2 linked regions of the Priestia megaterium genome follow. Each later gene encodes a partner of the first gene's protein in a complex. Links are inferred from orthologs where the notes say so. Each region holds a gene or a part of one and is shown in the gene's direction. Other genes may lie near its edges.

Region 1 (16,866 bases):
TTGATTGGGCTGCCGAAAACAATCGAATCGCCGATAATTCTATCACATATAGAGATTTATTCGATACCAAAATAATGGGATGCTTTGCAAGCATGCCTTCAGAGGTTAATCGAACCTTTTACGATCACTATCAGCAAAACCCTCAAAAAGCCACAAGCTATTATTATAAGCTGTCAAAAGACATTCACTATATTCGCAGAGATCGAATTGCTAAAAACGAAAGATGGGTAACAAACACTGACTTTGGAGAACTTGAAATTACTATCAACTTATCTAAGCCGGAAAAAGATCCAAAAGCAATTGCAGCAAGCAAATCACTGAAAGAAAGCAACTACCCGCTATGCCTGCTCTGTAAAGAAAATGCTGGCTATGCAGGCCGCATTAACCACCCAGCTCGCCAAAATCACCGGATTATCCCTGTGGAATTGCAGGAAGAGCTGTGGTACATGCAGTTTTCACCTTACGTTTATTATAATGAACATGCCATTGTTTTTGCGAGTGAGCATACACCTATGCATATTTCAAAGCAAACGTTTAAGCGGCTGCTTGCCTTCGTTGAACAATTCCCACATTATTTTTTAGGGTCAAATGCAGATTTACCCATCGTAGGAGGATCTATTTTAACGCATGATCACTTTCAAGGAGGCTATCATGAGTTTCCTATGGCTAAAGCAAGAATAAATAAATTGTTCTCTCTTGAAGCGCATCCAAACGTGAAAGCTGGAATTGTTCATTGGCCAATGTCGGTCGTTCGTCTTCAAAGTTCGCACCTTGCACCATTAGTGGAAGCAGCGGATTTCATTTTGAAGAAATGGAAATCATATAGTGATCAAAGTGCTGGTATTTTAGCTTTTACAGATCAAACTCCTCACAATACGGTCACGCCTATTGCTAGGAAAAGAGGGGATTTGTACGAATTAGATTTAGTACTGCGAAACAATCGAACAAACAGCAAGCATCCAGATGGCATTTATCATCCGCATGCAGAAGTTCATCATATCAAAAAAGAGAACATAGGTTTAATTGAAGTAATGGGGCTTGCGGTTTTACCCGGTCGTTTGAAAGACGAAATGAGTCTAGTGGCCAAAGGGTTAGTTCAGAATAACCTGAGTGAAGTAGCCAGCAGGCATGATCAAGTGAAAAAACACGTGAAGTGGGCTGAACACATCAAGAAAAAATATCCGCATATTGAAGTGGAAAATGTCCAAAGCATTCTTCAACAAGAGCTCGGTTTGATCTTTGCGACTATTTTAGAGCATGCAGGTGTGTTTAAACAAACTGCTGAAGGGCAGCTCGCATTCAGTCGTTTTATGAATTCGTTAAATGAAGCGTAAATCATTAATAAAAACAGGCAGCTCGTAATGAGCTGCCTGTCTTTATACAGTTAGGGCATGCTGTTTTAAAAGGGTATACAGAGCCTGTGTTCCTTTATTATCCTGGCCTTGTTTTTCGAGCTGTTCATAAAGCGATTTTGCTAATTTTAGCCCGGGTGTATACAGCTCCATTTCTTCAGCTGATTCAATGGCAATCTTCATATCTTTAATGAAGTGTTTAATATAAAAGCCTGGTTCGAAGTCTCCTTTAATCATGCGAGGAGCTAAATTGCTTAACGACCAGCTTCCCGCTGCGCCTGTTTCAATACTTTTTAGAACGGTATTCGGATCTAATCCGGCTTTTTCAGCATAAAGTATCGCTTCGCAGACACCCATCATATTAGAGGCAATAGCAATTTGATTGCACATTTTTGTATGTTGACCAGCACCGGCGCTTCCTTGAAGAACGATATTTGTCCCCATTTTTTCAAGAATAGGCGTAACGGCAGAGAATGCTTCAGAATCGCCTCCTACCATAATCGCTAAGGTTGCTTTCTGAGCCCCAATATCTCCTCCTGAAACAGGAGCGTCAAGCGCATGAATGTGCTTCTCTTTTGCTGCTTGATAAATCTCACGAGCAAGTATAGGGCTTGATGTCGTCATATCAATTGTATAGCAGCCTTTCTTTGCATTATGTATAATGCCGTCTTTTCCCAAATAAATCTCTTTTACATCGTGAGGATAGCCTACCATGGTGATAATAACATCAGATTGTTCGGCCACTTCTTGAACGGTTTCTTTCCATTTGGCCCCTTTTTCAAGTAGTGCTTGAGCACGAGTTTTTGTTCGTGTATAAACAAGGACTTCATATCCTGCGTCAATTAAATGCCCGGCCATGCTTTGACCCATAACGCCTGTTCCGATAAAACCAATTTTTTCTTTAGTCACAGCAGTATTCACTCCTAAAGTTAATAGTTTGATTATTCTAAAATTATATAGTTAAAGTTTGGGATAATCAATGATTCCGACTATATATAGATAGAGAAAAGCACTCTCAGTCCTATGTCTTGAATACGAGGTAAGGAAAGAAAGTACTGAGAAGAACCTATGCCAAAAAATAAAAAAAGCGCTGGCTTTACAGCCAACACTTTTTAGTGTTGATTATTTGCTGGTTTATTCGGTACACCCAGTTCTCCAATCAAAATTACAACTAGCGTGAAAACTACTCCAAGGATGGAAGCGGTTGCGAAACTGTAAGTACCGCCCGTCATTGCAGAGATTACGTACACTGCCATATTCATTAGTAAAAAGCCCCAAACAAAAGCCATTACGACACGCATTCTATTCACCTCGTTTACAGTACAGTTTGATTTCATTTTAGCATATAGCAGTCAAATAAGAAATTGAATTTTTTATGAATAAATAAGGGGCGTGCTCCCATGCAGAAACAAAAGAGCAATAAGTCAGAAATAGGCATTATTCTAGTGCGCTTTTTTATGGTTCTATCATACACTGTATGGAACAACTAGTAAGTTACGGAGGAAGAGCTATGATACATCGACGCTTTTTTAGCTTAGATACGCAATGGAATGTCGTACATGTCCCTGAACGACCGAATGGTTTCGGTGTGTTAGTACTGGGTGATAAAGATCATTTTGTTGAAAGTTCAACTAGCTTATGGATTCAGCACGGCGGAAGGTCACAGCTGTTGCAATGTTTACAAGATGAAGGATACACAGTATTTTATTCCAATTTATATGGCCGGCATTGGGGGTCTCCTGAAGCATATCACCTTGCAAAACAACTTTATCATTTAGTAATGAAACAAGAAATTTTAAATAAACGAATTCATATTTTAGCTGAAGGAATGGGGGCTCTGTTAGCGCTGCAGCTAATGGAAAATGACGGGAATACGTTCATTCGATCAGCTGGTTTACTAAATCCGTGTATTGATCTTCATACGCATGCAGAACATGAAAAAAACAATAAATTCTTTTATAAACAATTCACGAAGGACTTGACTCAAGCTTATAAAGTGGAGCGGAAGCAAGTATCAAAGCTAATTAAGGAGTACCCTTCCGTTACGGAATTAAAATCAACGCTGCCCGTGAAGATATGGACCGCGCCTAATGCCTCTACTCATTATCCAATTGCACACAGTAAAAAATATGAACTACATCGTGAAGAACTTCACTCTCCGATTATGCTTTCACTTTATTTGCCTGAAAAAAACTATTTATTTGAACGGTCCCTTCTCCAATTTTATAAACAGCATGAAAAAGTGTTATAAGCAAAGCTTCTATGATTATACATATCATAGGGGCTTTTTGTATAAGAGATAAAAGGAAAAAGAGAGTTCATGATGTTTTTAGGGATGAACTACTTTGAAATAAGGAATGAGTACTCTCTATAACTATAGGGCTTTAAGCTTTTGTTTAATAAATGATGAATGAAGAATTGGAGGAAGCGATATGGGAAATGTAGTAGTAATAGGGGCAAACCGCTTTATTGGTTTTCATTTATGTATGACTTTTTTAGACGAAGGTACAGAAGTAAAAGGATATACACATTCTGCTCATAAAGAAGAAGATGATTTGCAGGAAGAGATGAAATTTTTCTTAGGGCGAAACGCTAATTATGTATCGACTGAAGTAGGCGATTCATTAGATATGATTACCTCAGAAACGGATATTGTCTACTTCACGTATTTCGATGGAGGAGATTTTTATCATCCTGATTTTTTAAGACAAGAAATGCAAAAAGCGCAGCAAGTACTCATTCAAGCACTTAATAAATGCCGTCAATTCAACATTCGATTTGTGTTTGTTTCTACCATGCGCGTATTTGGAGACCAGCAGCGAAAGATTGAAGAAACAACGATTCCAGAACCGGACAGTAGTGAAGGAAGGCTATACGTTCATTTTGAGCGAATGATAGAAAAATATAAAGATGATGGATGGCCCATTATGATTGTCAGAACGCCCACTCTTTACGGACCTTGGCAGCCTTTGTCAATGTGCTATTCTAAAAATATTGCCGGGTACGAGGAAGATTTTACCATTATGGAAGGCACGGATTTTATTATTTATATTGAAGACGCCGTCAGTGCACTCAGACGCTGTAAAACTGGTGCATATTCATATGAAGTGGTTCATTTAGTTGAAGAAAAATTACAGCCTTGGAGCGCTGGAGCAAACATTACTCATATGGAGGTGAAGGAAGAAGCGGCTCAAGAAAAATATGAAATCAGCAGGAAAGCGAAAGAACTGCTACATTTTTCTTCCAAAGTAACGGCTAAAGAAGGCATTTACCTGCAAAAAAAACATATGAGAACATTCTTTTTACCTCTTCATTAAAGGAGAAAGTTGTACTTATAGAATAGATTCGCTAATATAAGGAGGAATAAATGTTTTTAATAAAGGAGATTTCACTATGGAAGAGCAAAATATGCAATTCATGCAAATTGCAATGAAGTACTTGCCAGAAGCAAAGCAGATTTTAGATGAAACAGGCGTTGAGTTATCAATGGAACACGTACAGCCGGTATTGACATTACTGACAAAAGTAATGAACGACGCCTATGAGCTTGGCAAGCAAGATGCATTAGCTGAAAATGAAAACAACTAAAGAAAACAGCTCGGTAGAATCCGAGCTGTTATTTTTGTTTGTAAAATAAATCGACTAAAGGGGCAAACTGTTTAAGAAGAGGAGCTAGTTCTTCAACGGCGAGTACAATTTCATCGATTTGTTTGAATAATCTTTCCCACTCCTCTCGCTCTCTTTCTTCTCTTGATTTTCTGCGCCCAGCTCCAAACATAAAATCAGAAAAAGCTTCATTTCTTTGTCTTCTTGCCATGATACTCATTCCTTTCACTATTTTAATGGTGGGTAAGTTCTTACCTAATGTCCCATACTAGAGTAAGAGGGACCCGTATGATTACTATATGTAGCATGATAGATACCTGAGTAGGACGAACACCCATATAGACAAAAAATAAAAAATGAAGTAAAATTAGTACCAACTCATAATAATTGATTATATAATCGGTAAATGAAATGACAGATATAGGTTTTATAGGAATATAAGCCTTTTATTTAAAGGAGAGGTTGATATGAACGCTGGTGTTCTAGGAATTGGACGTTATGTACCAGAGAAAGTTGTAACAAATTTAGATCTTGAAAAAGTAATGGATACATCAGATGAGTGGATTCGTACGCGCACAGGTATTCAAGAGCGCCGAATTGCAGCCGATAACGAGGACACATCTGATTTAGCTTATAAAGCAGCAGTTGAAGCTTTACATAAAGCTAACGTCGAGGCAGAAGATATTGACATGATCATTGTTGCTACGGTAACGCCAGATCAACCGTTTCCTACAGTATCATGTATGCTGCAAGAAAAATTGGGAGCAAAAAAAGCAGCTTCTTACGATGTGAGTGCAGCATGTGCAGGATTTATGTACGGCATGATTACAGCTAAGCAATTTATTGAAACTAATGCTTACAAGCATATATTAGTGGTCGGTGTAGAAAAGCTTTCTAAGATTACAGATTGGGACGACCGTAACACGGCTGTTTTATTCGGAGACGGAGCAGGTGCAGTTGTAATGGGACCTGTGTCAGAAGGACGAGGTATTTTATCCTTTGAACTAGGATCCGACGGTACAGGAGGCAAGCACTTGTATCAAAACGAGCTTGATCATATTGTCATGAACGGACGTGAAGTATTTAAGTTTGCTGTTCGACAAATGGGGGAATCTGCTGTTAATGTAATTGAAAAAGCAGGTTTAACAAAAGAGGATGTTGATTTTCTTGTACCTCATCAAGCGAATATTCGTATTATGGAAGCTGCAAGACAGCGATTAGACTTGCCTGAAGAAAAAATGTCTAAAACAATCCAATACTACGGCAATACATCAGCAGCATCGATTCCAATTTCAATTGTTCATGAGCTTGAAGCAGGGAAAATTCAAGACGATGATTTAATTGTAATGGTTGGCTTCGGAGGCGGCTTAACATGGGGAGCTATTGCCATTAGATGGGGAAAATAACACTACATTTTTAAAGCAACTGAAGGAGATGAATGTACGATGAATAAAAAACGTGTAGTTGTAACAGGACTTGGTGGGCTTACACCAATTGGAAATGACGTAGAAACAGCTTGGAAAAACGCAGTAGCAGGCGTGTCTGGCGTTGGTCCTTTAACAAGACTAGATGCAGATGAATTTCCTGCTAAAGTAGCGGCTGAAGTAAAAGATTTTAACGTGGAAGATTTTATTGACCGCAAAGAGGCTCGTAAGATGGATCGCTTTACTCAATATGCGATGGTAGCTGCATTGGCGGCTGTTAAAGATGCGAATTTGACTATTACGGAAGAGATTGCTCCAAACGTCGGGGTTTGGATTGGATCTGGAATTGGCGGTATGGAAACGTTTGAAAATCAATATTCAACGTTATTAGAAAAAGGTGCCCGCCGTGTAAGTCCATTCTTTATTCCGATGATGATTCCTGATATGGCAACAGGACAAGTTTCTATTGCTTTAGGGGCGAAAGGCGTGAACTCTTGTACGGTAACGGCGTGTGCAACAGGTACAAACTCTATTGGTGATGCATTTAAAGTCATTCAACGCGGAGATGCAGACGTGATGGTGACGGGCGGTACGGAAGCACCAATCACGCGTTTATCTATTGCTGGTTTCTGTGCGAATAAAGCACTTTCTACAAATCCAGATCCTGCAACAGCATCTCGTCCGTTTGATAAAGACCGCGACGGCTTCGTTATGGGAGAAGGTGCGGGTGTTATTGTGCTTGAAGAGCTTGAACATGCATTAGCACGCGGCGCACGTATTTATGCTGAAATTGTGGGCTATGGTTCAACAGGAGATGCTCATCATATCACAGCGCCAGCTCCAGGAGGAGAAGGCGGCGTTCGTGCAATGCGTCATGCGATTGAAGATGCAGGTCTACAGCCAAGTGATATTGATTACATCAATGCTCACGGTACAAGTACAGGGTACAACGATAAATTTGAAACGATGGCTATTAAAGAAGTATTTGGTGACCACGCTCAAAAAGTAGCAATTAGTTCAACAAAGTCAATGACTGGCCACTTGCTAGGAGCTGCTGGTGGAGTAGAAGCTATTTTTAGTGTGAAAGCAATTCAAGACGGTATTCTTCCTCCAACAATTAACTATCAAACACCCGATGAAGAGTGCGATTTAGACTACATTCCAAACAAAGCGCGTAAGCAAGAAGTAAAAGCGGTGCTAAGCAACTCACTTGGATTTGGCGGTCACAATGCAACAATCATCTTTAAAAAATACGAAGCATAATGAAAAATTCTAGGCTGACGCCTAGAATTTTTTTTATTTTTAATAACCAAAAGAGTAGCTGTGAACATATCATGAAGCAAAAGGATGAAGAAAGAGAGGGGAAAACATGCCGATTGTTTCAACTTCTACTTGGACGGAGCCGAAAGAAATAAGCCGTTATCTTGCGCGCTATTTTAAGAAATTAAAAGAAAAAGAATATATGGAATTACTTTTTAACTATGGAATGTGTCCGCCTTCTTTAATGTTTATAAAAGAATTAGAAGAAATGAAGAAAAGGCAGGTTTGGAAGAAAGTAAAAGCACATTATGAAAAGCTTAAAAAAGCATGGAATGGGCCGGATGTAGCGGTGCTAGTGCTTCCAAGCAATCCTCGAAATCGAAAAATGCAGCGTGAATTTAACGGAAGAGCAGGTGTCGCTTTTACCGATAAATTATTTGTGTTTATGACAAGTCATACATCCGATGAAGAAATGTTAGCGGTGCTTACCCATGAATATCATCACGTTTGCAGGCTAAAAGCCATTAACAAATCTGATGAAACGATTACTTTGTTAGACGCTATGATGATGGAAGGGTTAGCTGAAAGAGCAGTGGAGGAATATTGTGGTAAAAAATATTTAGCCCCTTGGACAAATTATTATACCATTGAAGAAGCTAAAAAAATGTGGGAAAAGCATGTTAAACCTTATTACAATCTGCGCGCTGACGAAAAAAAATATGATCAACTGTTATTCGGCCAAAATTGGTATCCAGAAATGATGGGCTACAATATCGGTTATCATCTTGTTACTTCATGTATGAAGCCTCACACTTTAACTACTACCCAGCTGCTTCCTCTTAGTACCAATACTATCTTAAAAAAATCTGCGTTCCAACTGTAAAAAAATAAGTTCTATATACCTAAAACAAAAAATAGTAAAATTTATCCTGTTTTCAACAAAAAATTAGGAGGTTTATGCGTTAAAGTGCTGAAGAGATATTCAAAAATCATTATTTTAAAAATAAAAAATATAATTAATTTTCAAAATATATTGATTTTGTAATGAAATTGTAATAATATCTTATTCAAATATAACAATTTTTAGAAAAATGAGGTGTGCACTATAAATGGATAAAAAGCCCGTCGAATCAACACCTTTACTAGAAGTGAAAAATTTACAAACTGCTTTTTCCATTAATGATTCCTGGCATAATGCTGTGGACGACGTGTCGTTTCAAGTCGGACGAAAGCGAATTGTAGGAGTTGTAGGAGAATCTGGCTGTGGAAAAAGCGTATTGTCTTTATCCGTTATTGGGCTATTACCTAAAGTAAATAGTCAAATTAGAAGCGGAAGCGTTGTATTTAACGGAAAGAATCTTACGCACTTATCAGAAGATGAGATGAATGATGTTCGGGGAAAAGACATCTCAATGATTTTCCAAGAACCGATGACATCTCTCAATCCTGTTTTAACCATTGGGTATCAGCTGCAGGAAGTATTGTTTAACCATATGAATATATCGAAAGCGGAAGCGCGTGAAAAAAGCATTGCGCTTTTAAAAAGCGTTGGTATTTCGAGATCCGAAAAGCTCATCGATGAATATCCGCATCAGCTATCGGGAGGAATGAGACAGCGCGTCATGATTGCCATGGCGGTAGCTTGTCAGCCTAAACTTTTAATTGCGGATGAGCCGACAACCGCCCTGGATGTTACGGTTCAAGCTCAAATTTTAGAATTGTTAAAAGAAATTCAAGAAAGCAATGATATGTCTATTATTATGATTACTCATGATTTAGGAGTCGTTGCTGAGATGTGTGATGAAGTGATTGTCATGTATGGCGGGAAAATTGTTGAGCATACAGATGTTGATACGTTATTTTATGCCCCAAAACATCCGTACACGAAAGCGCTTCTTCACTCAATTCCACGCATGGAAGATGATGTAGAAGTATTAAATACGATCAAAGGAATTGTGCCTTCTCTTGTAAACATGCCGAGGACAGGCTGTCGTTTCGTTAACCGATGTCCTCATGCAATGGAAGACTGCAGTTCCGTTACGCCTGTTCTTCGCGAGGATTCACAGGGGCATGACGTCGCATGTCTGCTGTATGAAAACAGCTATCCGTCAAAAGGAGTGAAGACAAGCTAATGACTAAAGCAGTGAAAGATGTATTGCTAGAAGTTCAGCATTTAAAAACCTATTATCCTATTCACGGGGGATTTTTTCGAAAGAAAATTGGTGATGTAAAAGCAGTTGACGGTATTTCCTTTGCGATTCGAAAAGGAGAAACGCTCGGTCTGGTAGGAGAATCTGGCTGTGGAAAATCCACGGCAGGAAGGACGATTCTAAGACTGTTGGAACCAACTAGCGGAAAAATTATTTTCGATGGTAAAGATATCACAGAAGCAAGAGGAACTTCTCTCCGTAAAATTAGACAAGATTTCCAAATGGTTTTTCAAGATCCCTATGCTTCCCTCAATCCAATGCAAATGGTTGGAGATGTTATTTCTGAACCAATTCGGAATTTTACAGGAAAATCAACCAATCAATTAAAATCAGAAGTTATGAATCTACTTACAAAAGTAGGGTTACCGGAAGATGCATACTATAAATATCCTCACGAATTTTCCGGTGGGCAGCGTCAGCGTATTGGAATTGCACGTGCACTTGCACTTCGTCCAAAACTTATTATTGCTGATGAACCGGTGTCGGCACTTGACGTTTCTGTCCAATCACAAGTTTTAAACCTTCTTAAAGAACTTCAACAAGAATTCGACCTAACCTTTTTATTTATTGCCCATGATTTGAGTGTTGTTAAACATATGAGTGACCGTATCGGTGTTATGTACCTAGGCGGTTTAGTAGAAATTGCTGATAAGAAAAGCCTATACGCAGAGCCATTGCACCCTTATACGCAAGCGCTTGTATCGGCTATACCTGAACCAGATCCACGAAAGAAAAAACAGCGCATTATTTTACAGGGAGATGTGCCAAGTCCAATTGATCCGCCAAAAGGCTGTGCGTTTCATCCTCGCTGTATACATGCCATGGCAGAGTGCAGCCAAACGAAACCTGCCTTAAAGGAGGTGAGACCTGGCCATCAAGTAGCTTGCCATTTATATAACTCGTAAAAGCTACATACGAACAGATTATTAGTTAAATAGGGGGAACGTCATGATGAAAAAGAAATCGTTTTTATCACTTGTTTCCATTTTGCTTGTGCTATCGCTTTTTCTAGCGGCATGCAGCGGTGGAAGCAGTTCTTCATCTTCTAGTAATAAAGAAGGCGGAGAAGCAAAAACTGAAGGTGCAAAAACAGACAAGCCAAAAGATGGCGGAACGATTACGTATGGGATTGACGGAGCGCCGGAAGGGCTTTTTGAGTACGCATTGTATGGTAGTGCGTATGATAGCCAAATCTTAGAATTTATCAATGAAGGTCTTTTTACTTATGATAAGAAATTAAAAATTAAATCTGACTTAGCTACTTGGGACGTGAGTGGTGATAAACTAACTTACACGTTTAAATTAAAAAAGGGGATTAAGTGGCATAACGGAGATCCATTAACTGCAGATGATTTTAAATATACGTATGAAACGATTGCTGATAAAGACTATACAGGTCCACGCTATGTAAACGTTGAGCATATTAAAGGCGCTCAAGAATATCATGACGGCAAAGCGGATTCTATTTCCGGAGTTGAAGTGGTAGATCCGCAAACATTTAAAGTAACGTTTAAAGAAGTTCGTGTAAATAACTTAGACAATCTATGGCCGTATCCAATGCCGAAAAAGTACTATGAAGGAATTGCTGTAAAAGATCTTGCAGAGTCCAAACAAGTTCGTAAAGAGCCTATTGGTGTTGGACCATTTAAAGTGAAAAAAGTGGTAGCAAGTGAATATGTTCAGATGGAACGCAATGATGACTATTGGAAAGGTAAGCCTCATCTTGATGGCGTTGTTGTAAAAGTACTGGATCCATCTGTTTCCGCCGGAGCATTGAAAAAAGGCGATGTCGACATTATGGATGTTCGCCCAGCTGATTTAGGGCAAGTTGAAAAAGCAGAAAACTTAGACTTTTTGGAAGGGAAATCAACTAGTTATTCGTATATTGGTCTACGATTTGGACATCGTGATAAAAACGCTGGTAAAAACGTAGATGATTATGATAAGTTCAAAGATCTAAAACTTCGTCAAGCATTGCTTTACGCAATAGATAGAAAAGCAATGGTAAAAGCATTTATGAACGACAAAGCGGTTGTTTCTAACACAGTTATTCCCTCTGTATTCTGGATTGCTGCTGACCAAAAAGATTTAACAAAGTACAAGTATAGTCCAGAAAAAGCTAAGAAATTGTTAGCTGAAGCTGGTTATAAAGATAAGAATAATGACGGTTTTGTAGAAGATCCAAACGGAAAACCATTTACGATCTCATTTGGTCACTATGCTGGTCCAGCCAACTTCGAGGGTCGTGCGAAGGCTATTATGCAAGCATGGAATGATATTGGTATTAAAACAAAATTAGCAACGGGTTCACTTGTTGAATTTAACTTGTACAATGAAATGAAAGATAACGACGATAAGGCGTTAGAAGCGTTCTTCGGTTCTTGGGACACTGGTTCAGATCCAGATCCTACAGGATTATGGAGCTCTAATGCTGAATGGAACTATGGCCGTTGGGTAAATAAGGAATCTGATGAAATGCTTAAAGACGGTTTGAGTGAAAAATCATTTGATGATAAACACCGTAAAGATGTATATGTAAAATGGCAAAAATTCTTTAACGAGCAGCTGCCAGCACTTCCTTTATGGGAAAATATCAATATTTATGCTGTGAATAAGCGTGTGAAAAACGTAACTCTAGATCCATCAACGGTAGTTGTAGATCCGGAGAAATGGTCTGTAACGGAATAAGTATTTTATATGTAAAGGAGAGTCAACGATGCTGCAATACTCACTAAGACGTATTTTAGGGATGATTCCAATGTTGATTCTGATCTCCTTTGTTGTGTTTTCCCTGGCAAAAATGATGCCAGGGGACCCTTTTGGGGGAGAAATCAACCCCAGTAATACAGATCCAAAATACATTGAGGAAATGCGTGATAAGCTAGGATATAACGATCCTATCTACGTTCAATATTGGAACTGGGTAAAGGGAGTGGCACAAGGAGATTTAGGAAAGTCAACAACTCATAAGTTACCGACATTAGATATTATTTTAGAGCGTATGCCTAATACGATCTTTTTAGCTTTGACTTCGCTTTTGATTACGTATGTGTTTGCATTTATTTTAGGTATGTATGCAGGAAGAAAACCGTATACCTTAGCAGATAACTTTATTGCAGGATATAATTACTTTGCATTAGCGGTTCCATCGTTTATCGCAGGGATCGTAGGCATTTATTTATTTTCCTTTCAGTTAGGCTGGTTTCCGTTTAGCGGTTCTGTTGAAGTAGGATTAAAAGAGGGATCATGGGAATTTATTCAAAGTAGAATTCATCACGTTATATTACCTGCACTGATTCTTGGCTTGATGTCGACCGCGCAGTATACCCAATTTTTGCGTAATGATATTATTGAAAACAGTCGCAAAGATTTTGTGCGCACAGCCAGAGCAAAAGGAACAAAAGAATCTAAAATTTATAATGTTCATATCTTACGCAACTCAATGATTCCGCTTATTACGTTTTTAGGGTTTGATCTTGTAACAATCATTAGCGGTTCTATCATTACAGAGACAATCTTTACGTATCCAGGAATCGGAAAGTTGTTTGTTGACTCTGTAGCAACTCGTGACTACTCAGTTATGATGTCGCTTACAATGCTGTTTTCAATTTTAACATTGGTTGGGAATCTGGTTGCTGATTTGTTATACGGCGTAGCAGATCCGCGTATTCGTTTGGATTAGGAGGAGAAAGTATGGAAATTGTAACGAAAAAAGATGTACAGCCAGAAGTGAATATGAAAGCTCCTAAAAACCTTTCTCCATGGGCGATTGCGCGAAAGAAGTTTGTAAAAAATAAACTAGCCATGATAAGTTTAGCTTTCATGATTGTGATTACGCTTCTTGCCATTTTTGCACCGCTGCTTACAAAAGCAGATATTACACGTATCGACTATATGGCGATGAATGCAGCGCCTTCCAGTGAGCATTGGTTTGGAACGGATACAAATGGTCGAGACGTATTTGCACGTACATTGTATGGAGGAAGAACTTCGTTACTGATTGGAGTTGCTTGTACAACACTCGTTATTTTAATCGGAACTCTTATTGGTTCGATTGCGGGTTATTACGGAGGCAAAGTGGACCAATTCTTAATGCGTTTTACAGACTTTGTCTTAAACTTTCCGCTCATTGTTTTTGTTGTAGTGTTAAATACAATTCTAATTGGAAAAATCTCAGGCGTTTGGACGCTCATCCTAGTTGTTAGCTTCCTAAGCTGGGGAAGTACGGCCCGGCTGGTGCGAAGCAAAGTCTTGGCTGAAAAAGAAAATGAATATGTGCTTTCAGCTGTTTCCATTGGGTGCAGCCCGTTTAAAATCATCTTCAAACATTTGCTGCCAAATGTGTTTTCAACGATTGTGGTTCAAGCCAGTTTGCAGATGGCCATCCTTATCGTGTTTGAGTCAGCGATTAGCTTTATCGGTTTTGGCGTGCCGGCTGATACGCCGAGCTGGGGGAATATGCTGACAGAAGCAAGGGAATCAGATGTGCTGCAGAATAAGCCTTGGATGTGGGTTCCGCCAGGTTTAGCTATTACATTTACGATCCTGGCTATCAACTTCATTGGTGAAGGATTAAAAGATGCTTTAAATCCAAAATCTCTTCGTTAAAAATCTATCACAAAAGTGTGATAGATTTTTTTAGGTTTGTCAGACCTCCTGACAAACCTATTACTATAGAAGAAACTCGGATTTTTTCTGCTTATAGGGGTGGATATAGTTCATGAAGCCTGTAGCAATCATTAGCACTGGCGTTATGTCTGAGCTTCGAAATAAGTGCATTTGCATAATAACCAAAAACGAAGGTATTTTACAATTAATTTTTAGAAAAATAACATCATTTGGAATAAAAATTCCTTTCTCTGCCTATACTGATGGATAACAAACAGATAGTAAGTGAGGGGTAAATTATGCTATATCTTCATGATGTATGGGTTAATTGGTTTGAAGGCGAAGAAAACGGTTATAATGTGTGTCATTTCCATGAGTGGAGAAAAGACGATTGTGTAGAACTGCTCGATCAAGCACCGTTATTAAAAGTAAATCCGCTTTTATTTCATTACATTGAAAATGATCTTTCCGAGCTACCTCAACAACTACTACAAGATGTCTATCAGAAAGCATACATTCGGAAAAATCATGAGCGCACGCAGGTTGAATATTGTTTTATTGTTACAGATGGAACGAATATTTTAGCAATTGATACGATGGGCTATCATATCCCAATTCGAAAAAGCCGCTTAATTCCAAGACAAGAACAGTTAGTTTATGAGATGATTGCGGATCAAGAAGAGCTAGAATATAAGTTCAGTGAAGACGAGCTAACTAAAAAAGAGCATCATATTCTTTCGCCGTCTCCTGAAACGATGAGAGGGCTAACACGTAAAGAACGTCAGCTAAAACAGCTGTTATTTATGGCACTTGATCAGCTACATACAACAAAAAATACAGCTCAAATCCGCTACTGGTACACAGAGTGGAATCCAACGAAATACGAAGACATTCAAGAGATGCCGTTTCAAGACGTATGGAATCAGCTATACGATGAAACGAAGTCAGGGTGGTCACCGAAACATAAATTATTATGCGAGCGCTTAGTAAAAGGACAACCTTTCTTTGAAAAACTTTGGGAAATTGAACAAGAGCCAAAAGTGAATTAAAAAAACGACTGCATAGCAGTCGTTTTTTTTTAACGTTTACGGCCAATTCCCATTGCGTTTCGCATTTTGCGAAGCATTTTATTAGCCGTTGCATTTGCTTTATCGGCACCTTGATCTAAAATATCATCTAACTCGCTAGAATCAACTAATTCATAATATCTTTCTTGAATTGGAGCAAGTGCTTCAGCTACTACTTTAGCTGTGTCAGCTTTAAAGTCACCATAACCTTTGCCTTCGTACATTGCTTCAATGTCTTCGATTGATTTATTTGCTAGGATTGAATAAATGCTTAATAAGTTTGAAATACCTGGCTTATTTTCTTTATCGTAGCGAACAATACCTTCTGAATCCGTTACGGCACTTTTGATTTTCTTTTCAATCGTTTTAGCGTCATCCAAGAGCGTAATAAAAGCTTTTTGGTTTGGATCGGACTTGCTCATTTTTTTCGTAGGATCTTGAAGAGACATGACGCGTGCGCCCACTTTTGGAATACGTACTTCAGGAATAGTGAAGATATCATTGTATTTTTTGTTAAAGCGCTCAGCTAAGTCACGCGTTAATTCTAAATGCTGCTTTTGATCTTCACCAACTGGCACCAAATCGGTGTTGTATAAAAGAATATCAGCTGCCATTAGTGGAGGATAAGTTAATAATCCTGCTGATACTGCTTCTTTTCCAGCGGACTTATCTTTAAACTGAGTCATACGCTCAAGTTCACCGATATACGCTACGCACTGTAACATCCATCCTGCTTCCGTGTGGGCGGGCACTTCTGATTGAATAAATAAAGTTGATTTTGCTGGATCAATTCCTACTGCTACATACAGAGCAGCAAGGCTGCGAATGTTTTTACGAAGTGCTAAACGGTCTTGAGGCGCTGTAATTGCATGCTGATCTACAATACAAAAATGACAGTTATAGTCATGTTGAAGTTCAACAAATTGCTTCATCGCTCCAATGTAGTTGCCTAAAGTGATTGTACCGCTTGGTTGAATACCTGAAAAAATTGTTTTCATCAAATCTTCCTTTCATCTGCACATATATGATGCTAGTTTACGTATACAACATAAAAAGGCCCATCCGCTCCTAGCATAAGCTAGGGGCGAATGGACCGCGTTGCCACCCTAATTAGCACACATTATTGTGAACTATCTTTATTCATGTAACGTTGAGATCAACGTTCAAGCTTTGCACTTGAAAGCTCCAAAGTCCATTCTGCAGGTTTCAATGTTTGTTCTCACCAGCCACAAACTCTCTAAAAATGAAAATTCTGCATACTACTCTTTTTCACAGCTTTAATTATATAGTTATTCATTATTATAACGCGAAAAAGCAGGAATTTAAACATCTTATCGCT
Region 2 (11,041 bases), 3.3 Mb from region 1 along the record:
TGTATCAATGGGAAAAGGAATTGCTGAATTGTTCAAGAGCCTTGGGGCAACGGTTGTCATTGAAGGCGGACAAACAATGAATCCAAGTACGGAGGATATTGTCAAAGCGATTGAAGAAACAAATGCAGAACAGGTACTTATTTTACCTAATAACGGAAATATTGTAATGGCTGCTAACCAAGCGGCTGCTGTTGCGGGCAGTCACGTTTCGGTTGTCCCGTCTAAAACGGTTCCTCAAGGAATGACAGCGCTGCTATCATTTAATCCTCAGCAAAGCTTAAAAGAAAACGAGGAAGCAATGACAGAAGCTCTGCAGCACGTAAAAACAGGGCAAGTAACGTATGCAGTTCGCGATACAAATATTGATGGCCTTGAATTAGCTAAAGGCGATTTTATGGGTATTGCCGAAAAGAAAATCGTCGTAAAAGATTCAGAGAAATTAGAAGCAGCGAAAAAGCTATTGACTTATATGATTGATGACGAAGCGGAAATCCTTACGATTCTTCAAGGAGAGGATGTCTCAGACGATGAAGCTGAAGCGCTAACATCGTTTGTAGAAGAAACGTTTGAAGAAGTTGAGGTAGAGCTTCATAAAGGAGATCAACCTTTATATTCTTACATTTTTGCAATTGAATAACAAAAAAAGAAGCACTCCTCTCAAGGGGCGCTTCTTTTTTGTGTTTTTTAAGTTAAATACGAACTATTTTATTTTTACATGTTGTAATCGTTCGGCATATTAGGTATATTAGTTGAAAAGAACCCGTTTGTATGGTAGTTTTGAAAACTGATTGAGTCAAATGTGAAAGAAAACAGCATGAGAGGAGAGGCAACAGTGGATATTTTAAAAGGAACAGGTTTATTATTATTAGTTTTATTTTTATTTTGGTTGTTTAGCAACAAGGCACCTTATGGCATGAAAGCAATGGGGGCTCTGGCAAGCGGAGCGGTGGCTGCGTTTCTCGTAGAGGCCTTTCAGTCATATGTAGGAGGAGATTTACTAGGTATTTCATTCTTAGGTGAAGTTGGAAAGGCTGCAGGAGGAATGGGAGGAGTTGCAGCAGCTGCACTAGTTGCTTTGGCGTTAGGAGTATCTCCTGTATATGCTCTTATGATGGGCGTGGTGTGTTCAGGACTAGGCTTGCTCCCTGGATTTTTTGCGGGATACCTCATGGCATTTGTAGTGAAATTTATTGAGAAAAAGGCACCTGCTGGTCTAGACTTATTAGGCAATATCTTAATTGCAGCACCTTTAACAAGATTAATTGGTAATGCATTCTCACCTATTGTAGATGCGACGCTTTTAAATATTGGAGGAATTATTAAAGATACAACAAGTGCTAGCCCTATTTTGATGGGAATTATTTTAGGGGGAGTTATTACAGTAGTAGCAACGGCTCCGCTTAGCTCAATGGCTTTAACGGCTATGCTAGGGTTAACGGGATTGCCTATGGCGATTGGAGCTCTTGCTGTATTTGGTTCTTCTTTCATGAACTATGTGCTGTTTGATCGATTAAAAATTGGGGATCGTCGTACAACCATTTCAGTTGCAGTTGAACCTTTAACACAAGCGAATATTATTTCAGCCAATCCAATTCCTATTTACATTACCAACTTTGTTGGAGGGGCGCTAGCGGGTGTAGTTGTGGCTCTGTTCGGATTAGTAAATGATGCTGCAGGCACGGCAACGCCAATCGCAGGACTTGCAGTGATGTTTGGGTTTAATGACCCTATGAAGGTCACAATTTGTGCAGTACTTTGTGCACTAGCGGGAGCATTAGCTGGGTTTATAGGTTCAGTTGTTTTTAAAAACTTTAAAATTAAAACAGTAGACGATGTAGCTTCAGAGCAAGAAGCAGCGTAAGTAATTCATCTTTTCCTGCATAACATAGCAAAAAAAACGGTGTGCTTATCCTATTTTTATGGATAAATACACCGCTTTTTTTGTGCGTGAATCTCTAACAAAAATGAGAATTTTTAAATTTTTTAAGAGCGTGAAACAAAGCTTCCAAAAAGTCAAAAGCTCAAGTAACATATAAGTAATAACAATGTCTAAATAGCAGGGGGAAAATCCTTATGAAATATAAATCTGTCTTTGATATTATTGGTCCGGTAATGATTGGACCATCTAGTTCACATACGGCTGGTGCAGCGCGTATTGGACGCGTTGCCCGAACACTCTTTGGTAAGCAGCCCACAAAAGTTGTGGTTTCATTGTACGGTTCTTTTGCTCAAACGTATAAAGGGCACGGAACAGACGTAGCGTTGATTGGCGGTATTTTAGATTTTGATACATTCGATCAGCGTATTCCGGAGTCTTTGGACTTGGCTAAAAAAGAAGGAATTGACGTCACATTTGTTGAGGAAGCGGCAATCACAGACCATCCGAATACTGCTCGCATCAAAATGAGCGACGGATTAAAGGAAATTGAAGTTGTTGGAATTTCAATTGGCGGAGGAAAAATTCAAATTACGGAGCTTAACGGATTTGAATTAAATTTATCAGGCATGAATCCAGCTATTCTCGTTGTGCATAATGATCGATTTGGTGCCATTGCGACCGTTACAAATATTTTGATGAAACATTCAATTAATATCGGACATATGGAAGTATCTCGCAAAGAGCGCGGCGAAGTAGCGCTTATGGCAATTGAAATGGATACGAATATTGAAGATGATGTAATTGAAGAGTTAAAAACATTGCCTCACATTATTCAAGTAACAAGAATGGTTGAATAGGAAAGGCCTGGGAGAATAAATCGAATAATTATATATGGTTCTAAAGTGAAAATAAGACAGAATAATAGCGGAGGTTACTATGTTTCGAAATGTAGCAGAACTAGTAGAATTAGCAGAAAGTCAAAATGTAAAAATTGCAGAGATTATGATTCAACAGGAAATAGATATCACGGGAGTTACTCGTGAAGAAATCATGGAAAAAATGGACCGGAACTTAACGGTTATGGAAGAAGCGGTTGAACGCGGTTTAAAAGGGGTACAGTCTGTTACAGGTTTAACAGGCGGGGATGCAGTGCTGCTTCAAAACTATATTCAAAGCGGAAAATCTTTATCTGGAAATTTAATTTTAGATGCAGTTAGCAAAGCTGTAGCGACAAACGAAGTAAATGCGGCAATGGGTACAATCTGTGCAACGCCTACTGCTGGATCTGCAGGGGTAGTGCCAGGAACGCTGTTTGCAGTGCAACATAAGCTAAATCCCACTCGTAAAGAAATGATTGAATTTTTATTTACATCAGGTGCTTTTGGGTTTGTTGTAGCCAATAATGCGTCTATTTCAGGAGCAGCAGGCGGATGTCAAGCAGAAGTTGGTTCAGCTTCAGGTATGGCAGCTGCAGCGATCGTTGAAATGGCAGGAGGTACACCTAGTCAGGCAGCTGAAGCAATGGCAATTACTCTCAAAAATATGCTAGGATTAGTATGTGACCCAGTAGCGGGGCTAGTAGAAGTTCCATGTGTGAAACGAAACGCAATGGGAGCGGCGAATGCAATGATTGCAGCAGATATGGCCTTAGCAGGCATTACAAGTCGTATTCCATGTGATGAAGTCATTGATGCTATGTATAAAATTGGTCAAACAATGCCGGTTGCATTACGAGAAACTGCACAAGGAGGCTTAGCGGCAACACCAACAGGTCGCGAGCTTGAAGCGAAGATCTTTGGTATTGCATTAAATAAAAGTGAATGAACTAACAACTATTTCAATTAAAACCATTAAAGGTATTGGAGATGAAACAGCACAAGCATTAGAGGATATGCATATTCACAGTGTGCATGACTTGTTAGAACATTTCCCATACCGCTATGAAGATTATGAGTTAAAAGATTTGGCTGAAGCAAAGCACGACGAAAAGGTCACCGTAGAAGGAAAGGTTCACAGCGTCCCCTCACTTACGTATTACGGAAAAAAACGTTCGCGCCTTACGTTTCGGCTGCTAGTAAACCGCTATTTGATTACGGTTACTTGTTTTAATCGCCCTTACTATAAATCGAAGTTAGAAATCGATCAAACTGTTACGGTTACGGGGAAATGGGATCAGCATCGGCAAACGATTAACTTGCAGGAGCTTCAATTTTCTCCGTTTGTTAAAAATCAAACGATTGAGCCTGTTTACTCAGTTAAAGGCAGCTTAACGGTCAAAGGAATGCGGAAGTTCGTCTCTCTTGCGTTGAAGAATTATGGCAGCAGCATTCAGGATATGCTCCCGGCCTCTATTCGTTCTAGGTACAAACTAGTAACGCGTGAAGAAGCGGTTAGAAGTATTCACTTACCTCGTGATCATGAAGATTTAAAACAAGCGAGACGTCGATTTGTCTATGAAGAATTTCTACTTTTTCAATTAAAAATGCAGGCGCTGAGAAAGCGCGAAAGAGAAGAAACGCCTGGAATGAAGCAAGCATTTGATTCAACTGAGCTGGTAAACTTCACGAACTTGCTGCCGTTTCCGTTAACAAGCGCTCAAAAACGTGTAGTAAACGAAATTACGCACGATATGAAATCGCCTTATCGCATGAATCGCTTGCTGCAAGGTGATGTAGGGTCAGGTAAAACAGTCGTAGCAGCGGTTGCTTTATACGCCACTGTTTTAGCGGGACATCAAGGTGCTTTAATGGTACCGACTGAAATTTTAGCTGAACAGCATGCAGAGTCATTAACTGCGATGCTTGAAAAGGTAGGCATCAGCGTAGGCTTGCTAACAGGGTCTGTTAAAGGAAAAGCAAGAAGAGAGCTGCTTCAGCGAGTGAGAGACGGAGATGTTCATGTATTAGTAGGTACACATGCCTTAATTCAAGACGAAGTTATATATAATAGTTTAGGGCTCGTCATTACGGATGAACAGCACCGCTTTGGAGTTGGACAGCGCCGGGTTTTACGTGAAAAAGGAGAAAGTCCGGATGTACTGTTTATGACGGCGACTCCTATTCCAAGAACCCTTGCTATTACGGTGTTTGGAGAAATGGATGTGTCCATTATTGATGAAATGCCAGCAGGACGTAAGGCTATTGAAACGTACTGGGTAAAACATGATATGCTTGAACGTATTTTACATTTCGTTGAAAAAGAAATACACGATGGCAGACAAGCTTATGTTATTTGTCCATTGATTGAAGAATCGGACAAGCTGGATGTTCAAAATGCAATTGATGTGCATGCAACACTCACTCACTATTTTAATGGAAAAGCAAGCGTTGGTCTCATGCACGGAAGATTGTCACCTGATGAAAAAGAAGAAGTGATGAAACAGTTTAGCGTAAATGACGTGCAGATTTTAGTATCCACAACGGTTGTAGAAGTAGGAGTGAACGTTCCGAATGCAACCGTGATGGTCATTTATGATGCAGAGCGCTTTGGGTTATCTCAGCTTCATCAGCTAAGAGGACGCGTAGGACGAGGAGATGCACAGTCGTATTGTATTCTGCTCGCGGATCCCAAATCAGAAGTTGGAAAAGAACGAATGACCATCATGACGGAAACAAACGATGGATTTGTATTATCAGAAAGAGACCTAGAGCTTCGTGGGCCTGGTGATTTCTTTGGTAGAAAGCAAAGCGGGATGCCTGAGTTTAAAGTAGCAGACATGGTGCACGATTACCGTGCGCTTGAAGTAGCTCGAGAAGATGCTGCTAAGCTTGTAAATTCCGACAGCTTTTGGACAGAAGATCAGTTTGCACTGCTGAGAATACAATTAGAAGCAACGGGCGTATTAACTGGAGAAAAATTTGATTAGTAAAAGAGGCTGAAAGTAGTTTAGTTGAAGGGAAATCCGAACGATGAATCGAGATTCTTGATGAAGAATCCAACTCGTTCGGATTTTTTCATTGGTAGGGTGAACGTCGGTTTCATGTATGTAGATACTTTTAGCGGCTGTTAATAGTCATGAATATCCATAGTGTGATTCACAGAATACAGCATGTGAAAAATGTTGCAATTAGAAGGCAATGATTATATACTGCTATTAGTACCTAGTATTAAAAGTTCGGATGGTGGACAATGAAGCGCAGTAAAAAAGAAAGACAGCAGCTATTAAAAACGACAATTGAAGAAAACCCATTTATTACGGATGAAGAACTAGCAGACCGTTTTTCAGTGAGCGTTCAAACAATTCGATTAGACCGCCTAGAGTTGTCGATTCCTGAACTGCGAGAACGTATTAAGCATGTAGCTTCAAAACAACTAGACGAGGAAGTGCGTTCGCTTCCGATTGAAGAAGTAATTGGAGAAGTTATCGACATTGAACTAGATCAATCAGCGATATCTATTTTTGATGTGAAAACAGAGCATGTGTTTCAGCGTAATCAAATTGCTCGTGGTCACCACCTTTTTGCGCAAGCTAATTCGTTAGCTGTCGCTGTTATTAACAACGAACTAGCGCTCACAGCAGATGCGTCGATCCGTTATCATCGCCCTGTGAAGCTTCATGAGCGAGTGATAGCAAAAGCGAAAGTTCTGTCAACTAGTGAAGTGCGAACCACCGTTGAGGTAAACAGCTATGTAGGGCAAGAGCAAGTGTTCTCTGGCACTTTTAAAATGTATCGTTCTACAAAGGATAAATAATAAAAAGGATGAGACCCAACATGAAACTAGCTATTGATGCAATGGGCGGAGATCATGCACCGAAAGCCATTATTGAAGGTGTAGAAAAAGCTACTGCTCAATTTAAAAAATTACATATTACGTTAATTGGAAACGAATCAGAAATAAAAAAGCATTTAACAAATTCAGATCGTATTTCAATTATTCATACAGAAGAAACCATTGATGCAACTGATGAGCCAGTGCGAGCTGTGCGCCGTAAAAAACAAGCATCTATGGTATTAATGGCAAATGAAGTAGCCGAAGGTCGTGCTGATGCTTGTATTTCAGCAGGAAACACAGGTGCGTTAATGACAGCGGGACTTTTTATTGTAGGTCGCATCAAAGGCATTGAACGTCCAGCACTTGCTCCGACGCTTCCGACACTAGATGGAAAAGGCTTTTTAATGCTAGACGTTGGTGCAAACGTTGATGCCAAGCCTGAACATTTGCTCCAGTACGCTGTGATGGGGTCGGTGTATGCCGAAAAAGTACGCGGCATTCAAGCTCCTAGAGTGGGACTGTTGAACATTGGAACTGAAGATAAAAAAGGAAATGACTTAACCAAACAAGCTTTTCAGCTACTAAAAAACGCTGATCTCAATTTTGTAGGCAACGTGGAATCTCGTGATTTGCTAAACGGCGTAGCCGATGTGGTTGTAACAGATGGTTTTACAGGAAATATGACTCTTAAGAGCATTGAGGGAACGGCGCTTTCCTTGTTTTCAATGATTAAACAAGAATTAATGAGCACGTTAAAAAGCAAGTTAGCCGCAGCGGTACTCAAGCCTCAACTGCAGGGTTTAAAAGCGAAAATGGATTACAGTGAATATGGAGGAGCAGGGCTGTTTGGATTGCATGCGCCTGTTATCAAAGCGCACGGTTCGTCGGATGCGAATGCAGTATTTAGCGCGATTAAGCAAGCTGTGAATATGGTGGAAAACAATGTGTCTTCCACTATTCAAAAAGCAATCGAACAAACTGCTAATGAAGAAAAGGAGAGATAAGAAATGGGGAAAATTGCTTTTATCTTTCCAGGCCAAGGGTCACAAACTGTTGGTATGGGAAAAGATTTATATGATGAAACAGAGGAAGCAAAAAAGCTGATTCATACAGCTGACGAAGCTTTAGGGTTCAGTCTTTCAAACATTATTTTTGAAGGGCCTCAAGAAGAATTGACTTTAACTTATCACGCTCAACCTGCTCTTTTAACAACGAGTACAATGCTGCTTGAAGCGTTTAAAACGAGCGGAATTACACCCGATTTTGTTGCGGGTCACAGTCTAGGAGAATACAGTGCGCTTGTGGCTGCTGAGGTTTTATCGTTTAAAGATGCTGTTGTGGCTGTTCACAAAAGAGGTCGCTATATGGACGAAGCTGTACCAGCAGGTCAAGGTACAATGGCAGCAGTGCTTGGCATGTCTGCGGAAGATCTAGAAGCCGTTACCGCTCAAATTACAAACGAAGGCGACGCTGTTCAGCTTGCAAATATTAACTGTCCGGGTCAAATTGTTATTTCAGGTACGGTAAATGGCGTAGAAAAAGCAGGAGCTCTTGCCAAAGAAAAAGGTGCAAAACGCGTGATTCCTCTAGTGGTAAGCGGTCCGTTTCACTCTAGTTTAATGAAGCCAGCTGCTGAAAAATTACGTGATACGCTAGAAACAGTGGGCTTTAGCGATGCGAAAGTTCCAGTAGTAGCAAACGTAACAGCAAAGCCGGTTACTGACAGTCAAGATATTCAAAACAAGCTAGTGGAACAACTGTATTCTCCAGTGAGATGGGAAGAAACAGTTGAGACACTTCTTGCAGAAGGTGTAGATACATTTGTTGAAATTGGACCAGGAAAAGTATTATCAGGTCTTGTGAAAAAAGTAAATCGCCGTGCGGCTGTTTACGCTGTTAATGATCTTACATCATTAAAATCAACGATTGACGCACTAAAAGGGGGAGAATAAAATGTTACAAGGGAAAGTTGCAGTTGTAACAGGCGCTTCTCGCGGAATTGGTCGTGCCGTTGCAATTGAGCTGGGAAAGCTTGGTGCTAAAGTAGTTGTAAACTATTCTGGAAGCGAAGCGAAAGCTCTTGAAGTTGTGGATGAAATTAAAGGACTAGGAACGGATGCAATTGCTGTACAAGCAAATGTGGCAGAAAGTGATTCTGTACAAGCAATGATAAAAGAAGCGATTTCTACATTTGGTTCAGTAGATATTTTAGTAAACAATGCGGGCATCACACGTGATAATCTTCTTATGCGTATGAAAGAAGACGAATGGGATGATGTTATTAATACAAACTTAAAAGGCGTGTTTTTGTGTACAAAAGCGGTTACTCGTCAAATGATGAAGCAGCGCGCAGGACGCATCATTAACATTTCATCAATTGTCGGCGTCAGCGGTAATGCTGGACAAGCAAATTATGTAGCAGCAAAATCAGGCGTGATTGGTTTAACAAAAACAACTGCCAAAGAATTAGCAAGCCGCAATATTACAGTGAATGCAGTTGCTCCAGGTTTCATTGCAACAGACATGACGGATAAATTGAATGAAGAAGTTCAGGCGGAAATGTTAAAGCAAATTCCTCTTGCAAGCTTTGGCCAGCCTGAGGATGTTGCGAACGCAGTTGCGTTTTTAGCATCAGATGCAAGCCGTTATATTACGGGTCAAACGATTCACGTTGACGGCGGAATGGTGATGTAAAAAAGGCACTTTACGAAAAGTGCAATTTGGTGATAAAGTACAAAGGGACGTTTACTAGGCGACCGATAAACTTTATTATTCAACCATAGTATTTTAGATGGAAATCATCTATAATGACTTGAGGGGAGGTGAAGAACAATGGCAGAGGTACTAGAACGCGTAACAACAATCATTGTTGATCGTCTTGGTGTAGACAAAAGTGAAGTGAAACTAGAATCTAGTTTCAAAGAAGACTTAGGTGCTGACTCTCTAGACGTAGTTGAATTTGTAATGGAGCTTGAAGAGGAATTCGATATTGAAATTTCTGACGAAGAAGCTGAAAAAATTTCAACTGTAGGAGATGCAGTTAATTACATACAGAGCCAAATTTAATCTGTAGTATATGTATGAAAAGCCCCGTTAAACAGCGGGGCTTTCTCTTCTTTTTAAGAATTTCAAAAAAAGACCTCTTTTTTTTGAAAAGGTAGTGTATCTTTTAGGATACCTCGTTTTATAATGAGAGATGGTAGGGAAAAACTACGAAACAATTGAAGCAGGTAAGCGGAGGTATTTTATGCCTAAACAATATTCAAATCGAGATCGAAAGATGAACGTGAAATTCAAGCAAAATTTTGCCGAGTTTCAAAAGGAAATTGGTATTCAGTTTACAAATGAAGCGCTTCTTTTTCAAGCATTTACACATTCATCCTATGTGAATGAGCATCGCAGAAGACCGTATGAAGACAACGAGCGTCTTGAGTTTTTAGGAGATGCCGTATTAGAGCTAACCGTATCACAATTTTTATTTAAAAAGTATCCAACGATGAGTGAAGGTGAGTTAACGAAGCTTCGTGCAGCAGTTGTGTGTGAACCGTCGCTTGTTACTTTTGCAAATGAAATGGATTTTGGTAAACTAGTGTTACTTGGAAAAGGTGAAGAGATGACGGGCGGCCGATCTAGACCGGCTTTACTGGCCGATGTGTTTGAAGCATTTATCGGAGCTCTTTATTTAGACCAAGGGCTTGATACGGTAGTAACGATTCTAAAAAAAGTTGTCTTTCCGAAAATTAATGAAGGTGCTTTTTCTCATGTGATGGATTTCAAAAGCCAGCTTCAAGAAGTGATTCAACGTGATGGAGTTGGACAATTAGAATACAAAGTTTTGCAAGAAAAAGGTCCAGCGCATAATCGCGAATTCTTATCTCGCGTATCGTTAAATGGTGAAGAGCTCGGCGTTGGTGTAGGCCGTTCGAAAAAAGAAGCAGAGCAAAAAGCAGCTCAAGTAGCTATTACGAAAATTAGAGCAAGTCAAACGAAATAAAATGATCCCCCTCTTAACGCATTCGTTATAAAGGGGGATTTGCTATGAAAAGATTACATGTGTGAGGGGGGATTTCTATGTTCCTCAAACGATTAGATATTGCAGGGTTCAAATCGTTTGCAGAAAAAGTATCGATAGATTTTGTGCCAGGTGTAACGGCGGTAGTAGGACCGAATGGGAGCGGAAAAAGCAACATTACGGATGCTATACGCTGGGTGCTTGGAGAACAGTCAGCCAAATCGCTTCGTGGAGGGAAAATGGAGGACATTATTTTTGCAGGAAGCGAATCACGCCGTGCGGTAAACGTGGCTGACGTAACGCTGACTTTGGAAAATGATGACCAGTTTCTCCCGCTTGATTATCATGAAGTTAGTATTACAAGGCGCGTGTACCGCTCAGGAGACAGTGAATTTTTTATTAACAACCAGCCGTGCCGTTTAAAAGATATTGTCGAT

The links.
Region 2: the proteins of fabF (region 1) and acpP are in contact, whole or in part, in a solved structure (PDB 6OKG), measured with the Escherichia coli proteins. The link is inferred for Priestia megaterium from one-to-one orthologs.

Annotation. Positions count from the first base shown.
Region 1 is NZ_CP023317.1:661,275-678,140, forward strand. Bases 5,599-8,524 are described here. They hold fabF (beta-ketoacyl-ACP synthase II), read left to right. Parts: upstream 5,599-6,403; coding sequence 6,404-7,645; downstream 7,646-8,524. Other genes in these bases: CEQ83_RS03515 (beta-ketoacyl-ACP synthase III), read left to right, coding at 5,599-6,364; CEQ83_RS03525 (DUF2268 domain-containing putative Zn-dependent protease), read left to right, coding at 7,752-8,524. In the rest of the region: galT (UDP-glucose--hexose-1-phosphate uridylyltransferase), read left to right, coding at 1-1,334; CEQ83_RS03485 (NAD(P)-dependent oxidoreductase), read right to left, coding at 1,377-2,261; CEQ83_RS03490 (YjzD family protein), read right to left, coding at 2,465-2,653; CEQ83_RS03495 (hypothetical protein), read left to right, coding at 2,863-3,603; CEQ83_RS03500 (NAD-dependent epimerase/dehydratase family protein), read left to right, coding at 3,785-4,669; CEQ83_RS03505 (ComZ family protein), read left to right, coding at 4,746-4,940; CEQ83_RS03510 (hypothetical protein), read right to left, coding at 4,969-5,169; more of CEQ83_RS03515, read left to right, coding at 5,426-5,598; more of CEQ83_RS03525, read left to right, coding at 8,525-8,525; CEQ83_RS03530 (ABC transporter ATP-binding protein), read left to right, coding at 8,752-9,774; CEQ83_RS03535 (ABC transporter ATP-binding protein), read left to right, coding at 9,774-10,757; opp4A (oligopeptide ABC transporter substrate-binding protein), read left to right, coding at 10,801-12,540; opp4B (oligopeptide ABC transporter permease), read left to right, coding at 12,569-13,534; opp4C (oligopeptide ABC transporter permease), read left to right, coding at 13,546-14,460; CEQ83_RS03555 (hypothetical protein), read left to right, coding at 14,573-14,731; CEQ83_RS03560 (YjbA family protein), read left to right, coding at 14,760-15,509; trpS (tryptophan--tRNA ligase), read right to left, coding at 15,539-16,528. UniProt on the Escherichia coli protein: Involved in the type II fatty acid elongation cycle. Catalyzes the elongation of a wide range of acyl-ACP by the addition of two carbons from malonyl-ACP to an acyl acceptor.
Region 2 is NZ_CP023317.1:3,989,763-4,000,803, reverse strand. The notes cover bases 8,319-11,041. They hold acpP (acyl carrier protein), read left to right. Parts: upstream 8,319-9,424; coding sequence 9,425-9,658; downstream 9,659-11,041. Other genes in these bases: smc (chromosome segregation protein SMC), read left to right, coding at 10,664-11,041; rnc (ribonuclease III), read left to right, coding at 9,840-10,586; fabG (3-oxoacyl-[acyl-carrier-protein] reductase), read left to right, coding at 8,546-9,286; fabD (ACP S-malonyltransferase), read left to right, coding at 8,319-8,544. Outside these bases: CEQ83_RS20455 (DAK2 domain-containing protein), read left to right, coding at 1-637; CEQ83_RS20450 (PTS sugar transporter subunit IIC), read left to right, coding at 833-1,861; sdaAB (L-serine ammonia-lyase, iron-sulfur-dependent subunit beta), read left to right, coding at 2,074-2,736; sdaAA (L-serine ammonia-lyase, iron-sulfur-dependent, subunit alpha), read left to right, coding at 2,816-3,703; ATP-dependent DNA helicase RecG, read left to right, coding at 3,696-5,744; transcription factor FapR, read left to right, coding at 6,008-6,571; phosphate acyltransferase PlsX, read left to right, coding at 6,592-7,596; more of fabD, read left to right, coding at 7,600-8,318. UniProt on the Escherichia coli protein: Carrier of the growing fatty acid chain in fatty acid biosynthesis.